DNA from 2 places in the Vagococcus entomophilus genome. Region 1 is predicted to be linked to the other one. Evidence: predicted binding sites of a transcription regulator. Region 1 holds the regulator's gene; the other holds the start of a gene.

The links. Region 1 encodes HrcA, which represses chaperone genes, less so after heat shock. Its sites were predicted from a motif close to TTAGCACTCNNNNNNNNNGAGTGCTAA; they were not measured.
Region 2: a site for HrcA is predicted at 3,164-3,190, ahead of groES (co-chaperone GroES). Genes of this name have one in related genera too.

What each region holds. Positions count from the first base shown of each region.
Region 1 is NZ_NGJZ01000001.1:953,959-960,658, forward strand. It holds gene dnaJ (molecular chaperone DnaJ) at 1-819, opposite strand, end outside; gene dnaK (molecular chaperone DnaK) at 990-2,825, opposite strand; gene grpE (nucleotide exchange factor GrpE) at 2,880-3,437, opposite strand; gene hrcA (heat-inducible transcriptional repressor HrcA) at 3,478-4,515, opposite strand; gene CBF30_RS12130 (hydroxymethylglutaryl-CoA reductase, degradative) at 4,683-5,966, opposite strand; gene CBF30_RS12135 (thiolase family protein) at 5,978-6,700, opposite strand, start outside.
Region 2 is NZ_NGJZ01000001.1:1,139,674-1,146,373, forward strand. It holds gene CBF30_RS05395 (hypothetical protein) at 1-89, shown strand, start outside; gene CBF30_RS05400 (hypothetical protein) at 411-608, shown strand; gene groL (chaperonin GroEL) at 1,169-2,809, opposite strand; gene groES (co-chaperone GroES) at 2,844-3,128, opposite strand; gene CBF30_RS05415 (CPBP family intramembrane glutamic endopeptidase) at 3,329-3,979, shown strand; gene CBF30_RS05420 (redox-sensing transcriptional repressor Rex) at 4,021-4,683, opposite strand; gene CBF30_RS05425 (ABC-F family ATP-binding cassette domain-containing protein) at 4,884-6,700, shown strand, end outside.

The DNA.
Region 1 (6,700 bases):
TTCACGTTCAAAAGTCTTGCTAGGTTCAACGTGGAAAACAACATATAAATCTCCATGTGGACCACCATTTGTTCCAGCTTCTCCTTGTCCAGAAAGACGCATCTGTTGACCGTCTTCCACACCAGCAGGAACAGTTACTTTGACTGAATGTGCTGTTTTCTTGCGCCCAGTTCCATGACAATCAGAACAAGGATCTTCAATAATTTTTCCAGTTCCGTGACAATCTGGACAAGGCTGTTGGCTCATCACACGGCCAAGTGGCGTTTGTCTTTGAACATTAATCGTTCCAGTTCCACTACATTTTGTACAAGTCTTTGCGTGTGTTCCTTTTTTAGCTCCACTACCGTCACACGTTGAGCAAGCATCTTCACGATTGTAACGTACTGTTTTTTCTGTACCAAAAACGGCTTCTTCGAATTTCAAATTTAGATTATACTGTAAATTATTTCCTTGTCTAGGAGCGTTTGGATTGTTCGAACGTCCACCGCCACCAAAAAATGACTCAAAGATATCTTCAAATCCGCCAAAGCCACCAGCTCCACCGAAGCCCTCAAAACCGCCAGCTCCACCGCCAAAACCACCAGCTCCAAAATTAGGATCTGTACTAGCATGACCATATTGATCATATGCTGCACGACGTTGCGCATCGCTTAGAACCTCGTATGCTTCTGATATTTCCTTGAATTTTGCTTCCGCATCAGGCTCTTTATTGATATCCGGATGATATTTTTTCGATAATTGACGGTATGCTTTTTTTAGCTCGGCATCCGTTGCGTTTTTGGATACACCCAAAACTTCATAATAATCTTTCTTCGCCATGGGTTTCCCTCCATCTCATTGTTTCATTCTTTACGTTTATCTCATAAATCATATCATATTCTTTCTATGAACTAAATATATTTCTTTAGTTGGACGCATATATTTAGGCTTACATCAAGGAAAAAGCCAAAAGCACAATGCTCTTGGCTCTTCTTTTAAAATGCTAGACTTTATTTTTTATCTTTTTTGTCATCGACTTCTTCAAAATCTGCATCTACAACATCATCCGAACCTTTTGCTGCTGCTTCAGGATTTTCTGCTGCTTGAGCTTGTGCTGCTTGTTCATACAATTTAACGCTTAAGTTTTGTACGATTTCATTTAATGCATCACGTTTTTCTTTCATTTGTTCGATATCATTTGCTTCAACGGCAGCTTTCAATTCGTCGCGAGCTTTTTCTGCTTTTTCAACTTCTTCTTTTTCAACTTTGCCGTCAAGTTCTTTCAATGTTTTATCAACTGTAAATAGTAAAGCATCTACGTCATTGCGTAAATCAACTTCTTCTTTACGTGCTTTATCTGCTTCGGCATTCGCTTCTGCATCTTTCACCATTTTTTCGATTTCATCGTCTGATAAACCTGAAGAAGATTTAATTGTAATTTTTTGTTCTTTTTGTGTTCCTAAATCTTTTGCACTTACATTTACAATACCATTCTTATCAATATCAAATGTTACTTCAATTTGAGGCACACCACGAGGAGCTGCAGGAATGTCTGTTAATTGGAAACGACCTAATGTTTTATTGTCTGTTGCCATAGGACGTTCTCCTTGAAGGACATGGATATCTACAGCTGGTTGGTTATCTGCTGCTGTTGAAAACACTTGTGATTTACTTGTTGGGATTGTTGTATTACGATCAATTAATTTTGTAAAGACACTTCCCATTGTTTCAATACCAAGTGATAATGGCGTAACATCTAGTAAAACAACATCTTTGACATCCCCAGTAATTACACCACCTTGAATTGCTGCACCCATTGCTACCACTTCGTCTGGGTTAACAGATTTGTTTGGTTCTTTGCCTGTTTCTTTGCGTACAGCTTCGACAACGGCAGGAATACGAGTAGAACCACCGACTAAGATTACTTCGTCAATTTCAGATTGTGCAAGTCCAGCATCTTTTAATGCTTGACGTACTGGAACTTTTGTACGCTCTACTAAATCGCTTGTAAGTTCATCAAATTTTGCACGTGTTAAGTTCAATTCTAAATGAAGCGGACCTGCTTCTCCTGCTGTAATAAATGGTAAGCTGATTTGTGTACTTGTAACTCCTGAAAGGTCTTTTTTGGCTTTTTCTGCTGCATCTTTCAAACGTTGTAACGCCATTTTATCATTAGATAAATCAATGCCGTTTTCTTTTTTGAATTCTGCAACTAAGTGATCCATGATTTTATTATCAAAATCATCCCCACCTAAATGGTTGTCACCAGAAGTTGAAAGTACATCGAATACTCCATCGCCAAGTTCAAGGATTGATACGTCAAATGTACCACCACCAAGGTCAAATACTAAAACTTTTTCATCTTTATCTGTTTTGTCTAAACCATATGCAAGTGCTGCTGCTGTTGGTTCATTGACAATACGTTCTACTTCTAATCCAGCAATTTTACCAGCATCTTTTGTGGCTTGACGTTCTGCATCGTTAAAGTAAGCAGGAACTGTAATGACTGCTTTTTCAACTTTTTCACCTAAGTAGTCTTCTGCAAAACCTTTTAAATATTGAAGAATCATTGCAGAAACTTCTTGCGGTGTATATGATTTTCCTTCCACGTCTACTTTGTATCCAGCTTCGCCCATATGACGTTTGATTGATGCAATTGTATTTGGATTAGTCACTGCTTGACGTTTTGCTACTTCCCCTACTTGAATTTCTCCATTTTTAAATGATACAACAGAGGGTGTTGTGCGATTTCCTTCTGGATTGGCAATAATTTTTGCTTCTCCGCCTTCTAATACAGCAACTGCTGAGTTTGTTGTTCCTAAGTCGATTCCAATAATTTTACTCATCAATATTTCCTTCTTTCTATTTTGTTTGCGTTTGTTTTTCATTGTAATTTATATTTACTGCGCCACAACCACCATCGTTGGTCGTAACACACGGTCATGCAATTTATACCCCTTTTGCAACACTTGAATAATTTCTTCTGATTTTTGGTCATCCGTTGCAGGTAGCGATTGAACTGCTTGATGAAGATTCGGATCAAAAGTTTCTCCAAGAGACGGGATTTCTTCGATTCCTGCTTGTTTTAACGCATGGTTTAGACTTTCAAGAACCATTTCAATTCCTTTTTTAAGACTTGAGCCTTGATCATCTGTGACCTCCGTTTGAAGAGCTCTTTCTAAGTTGTCAATAGCCGGCAACAATTCTTTTGCCAAATCTTGTGCGCGGTACTTAGCCGCATCTTCACGCTCTTTTTGAAAACGGCTACGCATATTTGCAATCTCTGCTTGGGCTCTTAAAAACTTATCTTCTGCCTCTTCTAATTTTTCATTTAGAAGTTCTAGTTCACTTGGTTCATTTTCCTTTGGTTCTTCTTGCTCTGTCGATTCAACTTTTTCTTCCAAAACTTCTTCGGTTGTTTCCTCTGAAGCTTTTTCTTGCATCTTTTCTTTTTTCACTTATCTTCTTCCTTTCTCATCTGGTAAAAACGATTCTCTTTTAAAAAGAGTCTAATGAACGATAGTAATCATCTAGCTGTGTAGAAAGCTCCAAACGAAATGCATCTACCAAACCAACGATTTTACTGTAGGACATATTTGCTGGACCTAATAGCGCAATCGTCCCTTTGCCATGATCTGTCACGGTATAAGTCGCTGTAATCAAGCTCATGTTATGTAATAAATCATTTCCAAGCTCTGTGCCTATCCGTACATTTAATTCATGGCTAGCTGTGCCAATTAAGCTTTGAAGAGAATCTTTATTGTTGATAACAGAGTAAACAGATTTAAATTCATTTAAATTGTTTAACACATCGAAATCTAATAAATTCATCTCTCCACTTACAAAAACCCGATCTTCAAATGCCTTACCAAAAGCGTGATCAAATAACTCCATGATCCCACTTGGTGTTTGAAAGTATTTGTGTAAAATCATCGGAATCTCTGTTCTCAACTTGTGATACACACTCACAAGCGGTTGTCCAACTAACTTGTCATTAATTAGACGAATCATTTTTTCCATATCTTCACTAGAAATTGATTGAGGAATAGAGAAAACTTGACTTTCTACATTGCCTTTATCAGTCACAATAATTGCAATAACTTGATGGTCATTCAGCGGAACCATCCGAAAGCCTGTGAGGCGCCTTTCTTTTACCTCTGGACCTAATGAAAAAGCCGTATAGCTGGTCAGCTCTGATAAAATATTCGCGGACTGCTCAATGATGTCATTGATTGCATGAAATTCTTTTCCAAACGATTGCCTTATCATCACTCTTTCATTAGGACTTACAGTTACTGGTTTTAGTAAGTGGTCTACATAAAATCTATAGCCTTTCATCGAAGGAACTCTTCCAGAAGAAGAATGCGTTTTTTGCAGTAATCCATGTTCTTCAAGCGTCATCATATCATTACGAATCGTTGCAGAACTTGCTTTGATACCTGCATTCATCAATGTCTTGGAACCTACTGGGATACCAGTATCCGTATAAAGCTGAATGATGAGGGATAAAACACTTAGTTGTCTTTGCGTTAACATGTACTCACCTCATTTTTAGCACTCATATTATTCAAGTGCTAATACAATTATTACTATATCAGCTATAAAAAAAATTGTCAACAATTAGCACTCATTTTTATTGAGTGCTAACATAGTTTTTTTTAAAGCTTGAAGAAATCCTTGATGTAGGTCTCTTCAAGCTCTTTCTAACTATTTTTACTTTTTCTTAACTCCGCTAAAAGTGTTTCAGCCAGCGCTTGATTCATTTGTTTGGCTTGATTCATTTGTTTTACAAGTATAGGGACCTCTACTTCAGTCGCACCTACAGCCGCTGCAAGCGTTTTGGCATGTAAAGACATGTGTCCTTTTTGAATTCCTTCAGAGACAAGTGCTCTCAGTGCCGCTAAGTTTTGAGCAAGTCCCACACAAACCATGACTTTAGCCAAAGAAATAGCCTCTTTACTACGACTTATCGTTTGGGCAAAGGTAACTTGTGGCAGTATGCTTGTTGCTCCCCCAACTGTAGCAACTGGTAAAGGGAGGGTTAGCTCCCCGATTAAGTCCCCTGCCTCATCCATCGTCCATTTTGTTAAGGAAGCATACTTGCCCCCACGACTCGCATATGCATGGCATCCCGCTTCAATCGCCCGAACATCATTACCTGTAGCTAGCGCAACAGCATCAATCCCGTTCATAATGCCTTTATTATGTGTCGTGGCACGGTAAATATCTAAGTTGGCATAGTTCGTTGCTTCGACAATTTTTTGAGCAACTACTTTTCCATCAAAATTCGAGCCACGTGCTAAATCACGTGCTTTTACTTTGCATCTAGCCTGGACTAATGAATGATCTGCGTAATTACTTAAAATCTTCATCAAAATTTCTTCAGGAAACTTTTGATTGAGATAACTCGCCATGCCTTCTAAGATTGAATTTACGATATTGGCCCCCATCGCATCTTTGACATCTACCAACACTTCAATGGTAACAAATGCTTCCCCTGCTTCATTTTCAACTTGTTTAAAGTAAACTTCTTGTACGCCACCACCACGTTTGACAATAGAAGGATAGCTTTTTGCAGCGACGGAAAAAAGAGTCGTCTTTTCTTTGGCTAATTGTGCTATTAATTGTGACGCATTTTTGATTGCTCTGAAAACAATTTGGCCAATCATCACGCGTTCACTACTCTTTGTCTGAAAACCACCTGAGTTTTGAATCAACTTTGCACCATAGCTGGACGCAGCAATCACAGAGGGCTCCTCGGTTGCCATTGGAACTAGCCTTTGCTCACCATCAATCACAAAGTTAAAAGCTAAACCCAGTGGCAAGTGAATTTGACTGACTTGATTTTCAATTAAATGATCTGCAAACTCATCACTAAGAGGCGCGTTCTCTTTTAACAACTGATATTCTTCGACTGTAATCAATGCTTGCTCTAGTAAAAAGTCAAGGCGTTCTTTTCTAGTCTTTTCATAAAATTTTTTTGTCATGCTCTTCCTCCCTAGCGTTTAATCATCAAGGCTACACCGAGTCCACCACCAATACAAAGTGAAGCAACCCCGCATTGCTTATTTTCTTGCTCCAGCTCGTGAACTAGCGAAACAAGGATTCTTGCACCGGATGCTCCGATTGGATGCCCCAAAGCAATCGCACCACCGTGAATGTTAATCTTTTCTTCAGGTATCGCCAAATGCTCTCTCACTGCAAGCGATTGAGAGGCAAAGGCCTCATTGATTTCAAAAAGATCCACCTCTTCTAGCGAAATGCCCGATTTTTTACTCAACGTTTTAATCGCTGCGTAGGGAGAATAGCCCATCATCATTGGATCAAGTCCCACTTCTGAATGTTCACCCAAAACTGCTAAATACGGAATTTGATTCGTCTCCGCATACTTCTTTGACATCAACACAATCGCTGCTGCCCCATCATTAATAGAAGAAGCATTGCCAGCTGTAACTGTACCGTTTTCTTTAAAAATCGTACGCAGTGAGGCTAGCTTTTCAAGGGAGGTATTCGCTCGGATGCTCTCATCTTGCTCTAGATAACTGGTGCCATCCAAAATAACGGGAACAATCTCGTCCTCAAACTTTCCATTCCTCTGTGCCTCAATTGCACGTTTTTGCGACTTAAAAGCAAAGGCATCTTGAGCTTCTCTAGTGATATTGAACTTTTCAGAAACAACTTCTGCTGTGACCCCCATTGGTACATCATAAAAAGCATCATG
Region 2 (6,700 bases), 190 kb from region 1:
TAAAATTCGCTAAAGCTGCGAGTATACCAGTAGATGAATTAGAAAAGTATTTTGATTCTGAAAAAAATACGCTTGAAAAGGAAGAATAAATTTCTTCCTCTTTTTATTTTAAATATACTCTCTAAAAAATTTTCCATTTACCTATACATCCGATATACTATATATTTAGGAAAGGAGTTGAGAGAGTGCTTGATGATATAGAAAGAATCACTAATAGAATCGAGGCTTTTGCCCCTCTCTATTCTATTATCATTAGAGCATATCAAATATGAATAAAAAAATCATTTATACCTTAGTGTTAATTTTATTGTTCATTACTTTGATTCTTACTGTGTTAGGTAAGCAATCTACTCTTTTACAAAGCATCATTAATATTTCTATGATTTTAGTATTGATAAAGGAGAGCAAACATGACGAAAAATAAAACTAGTGATTCACAATTAAAAGCGAACCAGAAATGGAATAGCAATAACAAAGAAAAAATGAATTATATCCGCAAGCGTTCCGCTGCACGAGGTTTTGTTAAGGTTGCCACAACTGAAGATCTTCAAGAGCTAGAAAGTCTAATTTATGAAAGAAAAAATATGATTGAAAAAAAGAAGGAATAAAGATAGCTTTGAAGTTGCGAACAATTACAACATGATGTTGCCTGTGAACTTTAATGACCTCCTGACTCAAAATTGCGAAATGCCACGGAAATTCTAGATAAAATGATAGCTAGCATGTTAAAGGACAGCGGCGGTAGAAAAAGAGTTAAATACACAAAAATCCCCTGACACCTAATCAGTGTCGGGGATTTTTGTTAGCATGGCTACATGCTATTTGAATTACTTGTTATTCTTTATTACTTTACCTTTACTGAATTTGACTCAATGTTTTGGACAAATTTAATAGAGACGCTAGTGCATTTTTCTCTTAAAAGAACTCCACACTCCTGTGGAGTTCGGTCACCAATCGAACTATGGACTCAATTTTGCTTAGAGAATTCTTCAATCCAGCTAGATGGCACGCGATTTGCTTTTTCAATGATACATGGAAAGGCTCGATTCCTGCTTATCAAAAAGTGTTCCTTTTCGACTATCGAAATGCCTTATTTTGGCCCTACAAGCCGCCAAAAACAAAATAAAATCAAAAAGAACCTTGATTTCTCAAGGTTCTAAAAGATTGCTTACATCATACCGCCCATCATAGAAGGATCCATACCAGGAGCACCCATGCCTGCTGGTGCACCATCATTTGCATCTGGTTGATCCGCTACAACAGCTTCTGTTGTAAGAAGTAATGCTGCTACACTTGCTGCATTTTGGAGTGCTGAACGCGTTACTTTTGTTGGATCAACAATTCCTGATTCAATCATATTGACCCATTCTCCTGTTGCTGCATTAAATCCTGTTCCTAGCTCTACATTTTTCATTTTATCTACAATGACAGAGCCTTCTAATCCAGCGTTTGTTGCGATTTGACGAATAGGTTCTTCTAAGGCGCGCAAGACGATTTTGACACCGGTTGCGACATCCCCTTCGCTTTTAATTTCTGCTACTTTAGTTGAGGCATTGACTAGTGCAGTTCCTCCACCAGAAACAATTCCTTCTTCTACTGCTGCTCTTGTTGCATTTAAAGCATCTTCAATGCGTAGTTTTAATTCTTTTAATTCTGTTTCAGTAGCCGCTCCAACTTTGACAACCGCTACCCCGCCTGCAAGTTTGGCTAAACGTTCTTGTAGTTTTTCACGATCAAAATCAGAAGTTGTCTCAGCGATTTGAGAACGGATCAAGCCAACACGTTTTTCAATTTCCGCTTTTTCTCCAGCGCCTTCAACAATCGTTGTATTGTCTTTGTCAACTACTACTTTCCCAGCAGTTCCTAAAGATTCAAGTGTTGTATCTTTTAATTCTAAGCCTAACTCTTCTGTAATGACTGTCCCACCAGTTAATGTGGCAATGTCTTCAAGCATTGCTTTACGGCGATCACCAAATCCTGGTGCTTTCACAGCACATACGCTGAAAGTTCCGCGTAGTTTGTTTAAAACAAGTGTTGGTAAAGCTTCTCCATCCACATCATCTGCAATAATCAATAATTGTTTGCCTTGTTGAACAATTTGTTCTAGCATTGGCAAGATATCTTGAATGTTAGAGATTTTTTTATCTGTAATTAAAATGTATGGATTTTCTAAGACTGCTTCCATTTTATCGTTATCTGTCACCATATATTGTGATAGATAGCCGCGATCAAATTGCATTCCTTCAACTACTTCAAGTTCGGTATCAATTCCTTTTGACTCTTCAATTGTAATTACACCATCATTGCCAACTTTTTCCATTGCATCTGCAATAAGATGACCAATCTTGTCATCACCAGAAGAAATCGCAGCAACTTGGGCAATCGCTTCTTTAGAATTTACAACTTTAGAAATGGCATGTAATTCTTCTACTGCTGTTTTTGTTGCTAGTTCAATTCCTTTACGAATGCCAATTGGGTTTGCACCCGCTGTAACGTTTTTAAGTCCTTCACGCACAATCGCTTGAGTCAAGACTGTCGCAGTAGTTGTCCCATCTCCTGCAATATCATTTGTTTTAGAAGCAACCTCAGATACAAGTTTTGCCCCCATGTTTTCGAAGTGATCTTCTAGTTCCACTTCTTTTGCAATCGTCACACCATCATTGGTAATAAGTGGTGAACCAAATGATTTCTCCAAAACTACATTACGTCCTTTTGGTCCTAATGTTACTTTTACTGTATTCGCTAACTTGTCTACTCCACGAAGCATTGCGCTACGTGCATCTTCTGCAAATTTAATATCTTTTGCCATTTTCTTCACCTCATACGATTATTTTTACTATTTTTTATTCTACTATCGCTACGATATCTTTTTCGTGTACAATCAAATATTCTTTTCCTTCATATTTCACTTCGGAACCAGCATATTTTTCAAACATGACAGTGTCACCAACTTGAACAGCAACCGCAACTTTTTCTCCGTTCTCTAAAACACGGCCCTCTCCAACTGCAACAATAGAGCCTGTTTGAGGTTTCTCTTTTGAGGCAGAAGTCAAGACAATCCCACCTACAGTTTTTTCTTCTTCTTTTGCTACTTCGATTAATACTCGATCGCCTAATGGTTTTAACACGTTCTATCCCTCCACTTAATAATGAATTCTTTTCGTTAGCACTCTTTATGTCTAAGTGCTAACCACTCTTCTATAATACTCATTTTCACTTTTTTTTGCAAGCAATTTGTTAAAAATTTCTTGGTTCTTTTTTCAAATTTTAAATTGTGCTATACTTTGCTTATTCTAAAACATGTTGCTAGGAAAGAAAGGAACACACCATGTCATCAATAAAAAATGCATTTGCTACCGTGCTAACGTTTTTATGCGTCTATTTTTCTCCAGGTATTTTTGCGTCACTGATTCACCCTAGTCAAGGTTTGTTGATTCAATTCACTACTTTCGCCTACATACTAGGAGCCTGTATTTGCCTTCTAATCTTAATTAGAAAAAAAGAACGGAACCCACTGGAGAGAAAAGAGCCAAAAAGTACTCGGATGTCTATACTTTTAACAGGAATAGTTTCTATTTTCTTAGTTGCTTTTATCCAAGTAATTGCTGCCCAAATCGAGCAATTGATTTTGGGAACTTCTGCTACCTCTACAAATACGCAAACAATTATCCAAATCATGAAACAATATCCTTTTTTCTTAGTTGCGACAACAATAGCTGGTCCGATTATGGAAGAACTGGTTTTCCGTAGATCTATTGCAGGAATTTTGTCGATTTATAGCCCAAGCTGGTTGGCTTTTTCTATCAGTTCACTTCTATTTGCACTCGCACATAACGATGGGCATTACCTCATTTATTTTTCAATTGGCTTCTTCTTTTGTTATTTATACAAAAAAACCGGAAGTATCTGGACCTCCATTATTGCGCATGCAGGCATGAACTTTTTGGTTTCAATCATACAATTACTTTTTGTAAAATAAAACTCGTCAAAAGACACATTTGTGTTTCCTGACGAGTTTTTTTATTTATCGATTGCTTCTTGTTTCTCTAGTTTTGGTCCGTAATGATTTAAAAAGTAAATGAGCGTTTGCAGTTCATTGGTTAAATCAACATTTTGAACTTGAATATCGTGTGGTGTATTTATCCGAATCGGGGTAAAGTTCATTATCCCTTTAATTCCTGCATCAATTAACTTATTGACATTATCTTGTGCAACACTAGATGGAACTGTTAAAATCGCAATTTCAATTTGTTGTAATTTGATTTGCTCTTTCATATCTGAGAGTGGATAGACTGGAACTCCATCAACAATTCTGCCGACAATATCTTCTCTTATATCAAAAGCAGCACTAATCCTAATATTATTGCTTTGGTGGAACCCATATTTAAGTAATGCATTGCCTAAATTTCCCACTCCGATAAGCGCAACATTGGTTAAACGATCCTCACTTAACGTCTTAGCAAAAAAGTTTAGCAAACTTTCAACATCATACCCGTACCCTCTTTTTCCTAATTCACCAAAATAAGAAAAATCGCGACGAATGGTAGCACTGTCAACTTTTACCACTTCACTTAATTCTGTTGAAGAAACTTTTGTTTTTCCAGAATCAGCTAAAAAGCGAAGATATCTATAATATAACGGTAAACGTTTAGCCGTTGCTTTTGGTATGGATTGTTCTTTCATAATTAAACCTCCTAAATTCTGTTCATGCCTCTAGATGACACGAAATTCACAAACCTATCATACCAGTTTTATAAGTTAAAAAGCAATTTTTCTGTTTCAATTGTGAATTTTTTTTCTTACTCTATCAATTGATCTTCGGTTTTTTCACATAAATAAGCAAAATATGTTAAACTATTAACGAAAAGAATGGAGAGAAAAACATGATTTTATTACAAGCTCATCAAGTTGCTCGCTATTTTGGTGGCGATTGCTTATTTGAACATTTATATATGGAAATACAAGAACGTAGTCGAGTAGCACTGGTCGGTCGAAATGGTGCGGGAAAATCGACTTTTTTAAAAATTATTGCTGGTCTAGAAGACCCTGATGAGGGGACTTTGTCCAAAGCCAAAGGGATTCGAATTGGTTACCTTGCACAAAATACAGGTTTGGCCTCTGATCAAACCATCTGGGAAGAAATGCTGACCGCCTTTAATGAGGTGCGCACATTGGAAGAGAAGCTGCATCATATTGAGCAGACAATTAGTCGCCAAAGTAGTGAGCATACTTCTGATTCCTACCAAAAGCTTCTGTCTGATTACGATTACTTACAGCATCAATTTCAAGAAATGAATGGCTACGGATACGAAGCAGAAATTCGTTCTGTTTTACATGGGTTTCGTTTTACAGAAGAATTTTTTGATCGAAAAATTCAAACTCTTTCAGGCGGTCAAAAAACACGTCTGGCTTTGGCAAAATTATTGCTGGAAAAACCTGAACTTTTAATTTTGGATGAACCGACAAACCATTTGGATATTGAAACTTTGACTTGGTTAGAAAACTATTTACAAAACTATCGTGGCGCGCTATTGATTGTCTCACATGATCGCTATTTTCTAGATAAAGTAGTCACAGAAGTCTATGAAATAACACAAAAGAAGATGTTTTTCTACAAAAGCAACTACTCCAATTATTTAGTTCAAAAAGAAGAACGTCTCCAAAGTGAATGGAAAGCTTACGAAAAACAGCAAACAGAAATTGCCAAAATGGAAGACTTTGTGCAAAAAAATATTGTACGCGCTACGACAACCAAACGAGCACAAAGTAGAAGAAAAGCGTTAGAGAAAATTGAGCGATTGGATCGACCAAAAGGCGATGAAAAATCTGCACATTTTCTATTTCAAATCGACAAACCATCTGGCAATATTGTCTTACAAATAACAGACGGAGCTGTTGGTTATGAACAAGCCCCTTTATGTCAGCCTATCAACATAGATATACGCAAACAAGAAGCCATTGCGCTTGTGGGACCTAACGGAGTTGGAAAAACGACTTTATTAAAATCAATTATTGGGAAGCTTCCTTTTATCCAAGGCTCCTCGCATTTTGGAGCCAATGTTTCAATTGGGTATTACGATCAAGAACAAGCCAATTTAAAATCTGGAAAAACAGTGCTCCAAGAGCTTTGGGATGAGCATCCTACCACACCAGAAAAGGATATTCGAACGATTCTGGGAAGTTTCTTGTTCAGTGGCAATGAAGTGGAAAAAACAGTGTCTTTATTAAGTGGTGGCGAAAAAGCTCGTCTGGCTTTGGCGAAGTTGGCAATGAATCGTGAAAACTTCTTAATCTTAGATGAACCAACCAACCATTTAGACATTGATAGTAAAGAAGTGCTTGAGCAGGCATTGATTGATTACGCGGGTACTATACTTTTTGTTTCACATGACCGCTATTTTATTAACCGGATTGCAACAAAAATCATCGAGCTGACAGAAGATGGCAGCAAACTTTATTTAGGCGATTATGATTATTACTTAGAAAAGAAAAAAGAAGAAGCAGAAATCAAGGAGCTTTTAAAAGAAACGAACAGCATCACACAGACCGCTTCGCCTTCTTCAGATGGGAAAAAAACCTTTCAAGAATCTAAAGAACAACAAAAGAAAATTCGATCGATTGAACGCAAGATTGAATCTTTAGAACATGAACTTCAGACAATTGAGCAAACTATTGAAGCGATTCACCAAGAGCTGAGTCA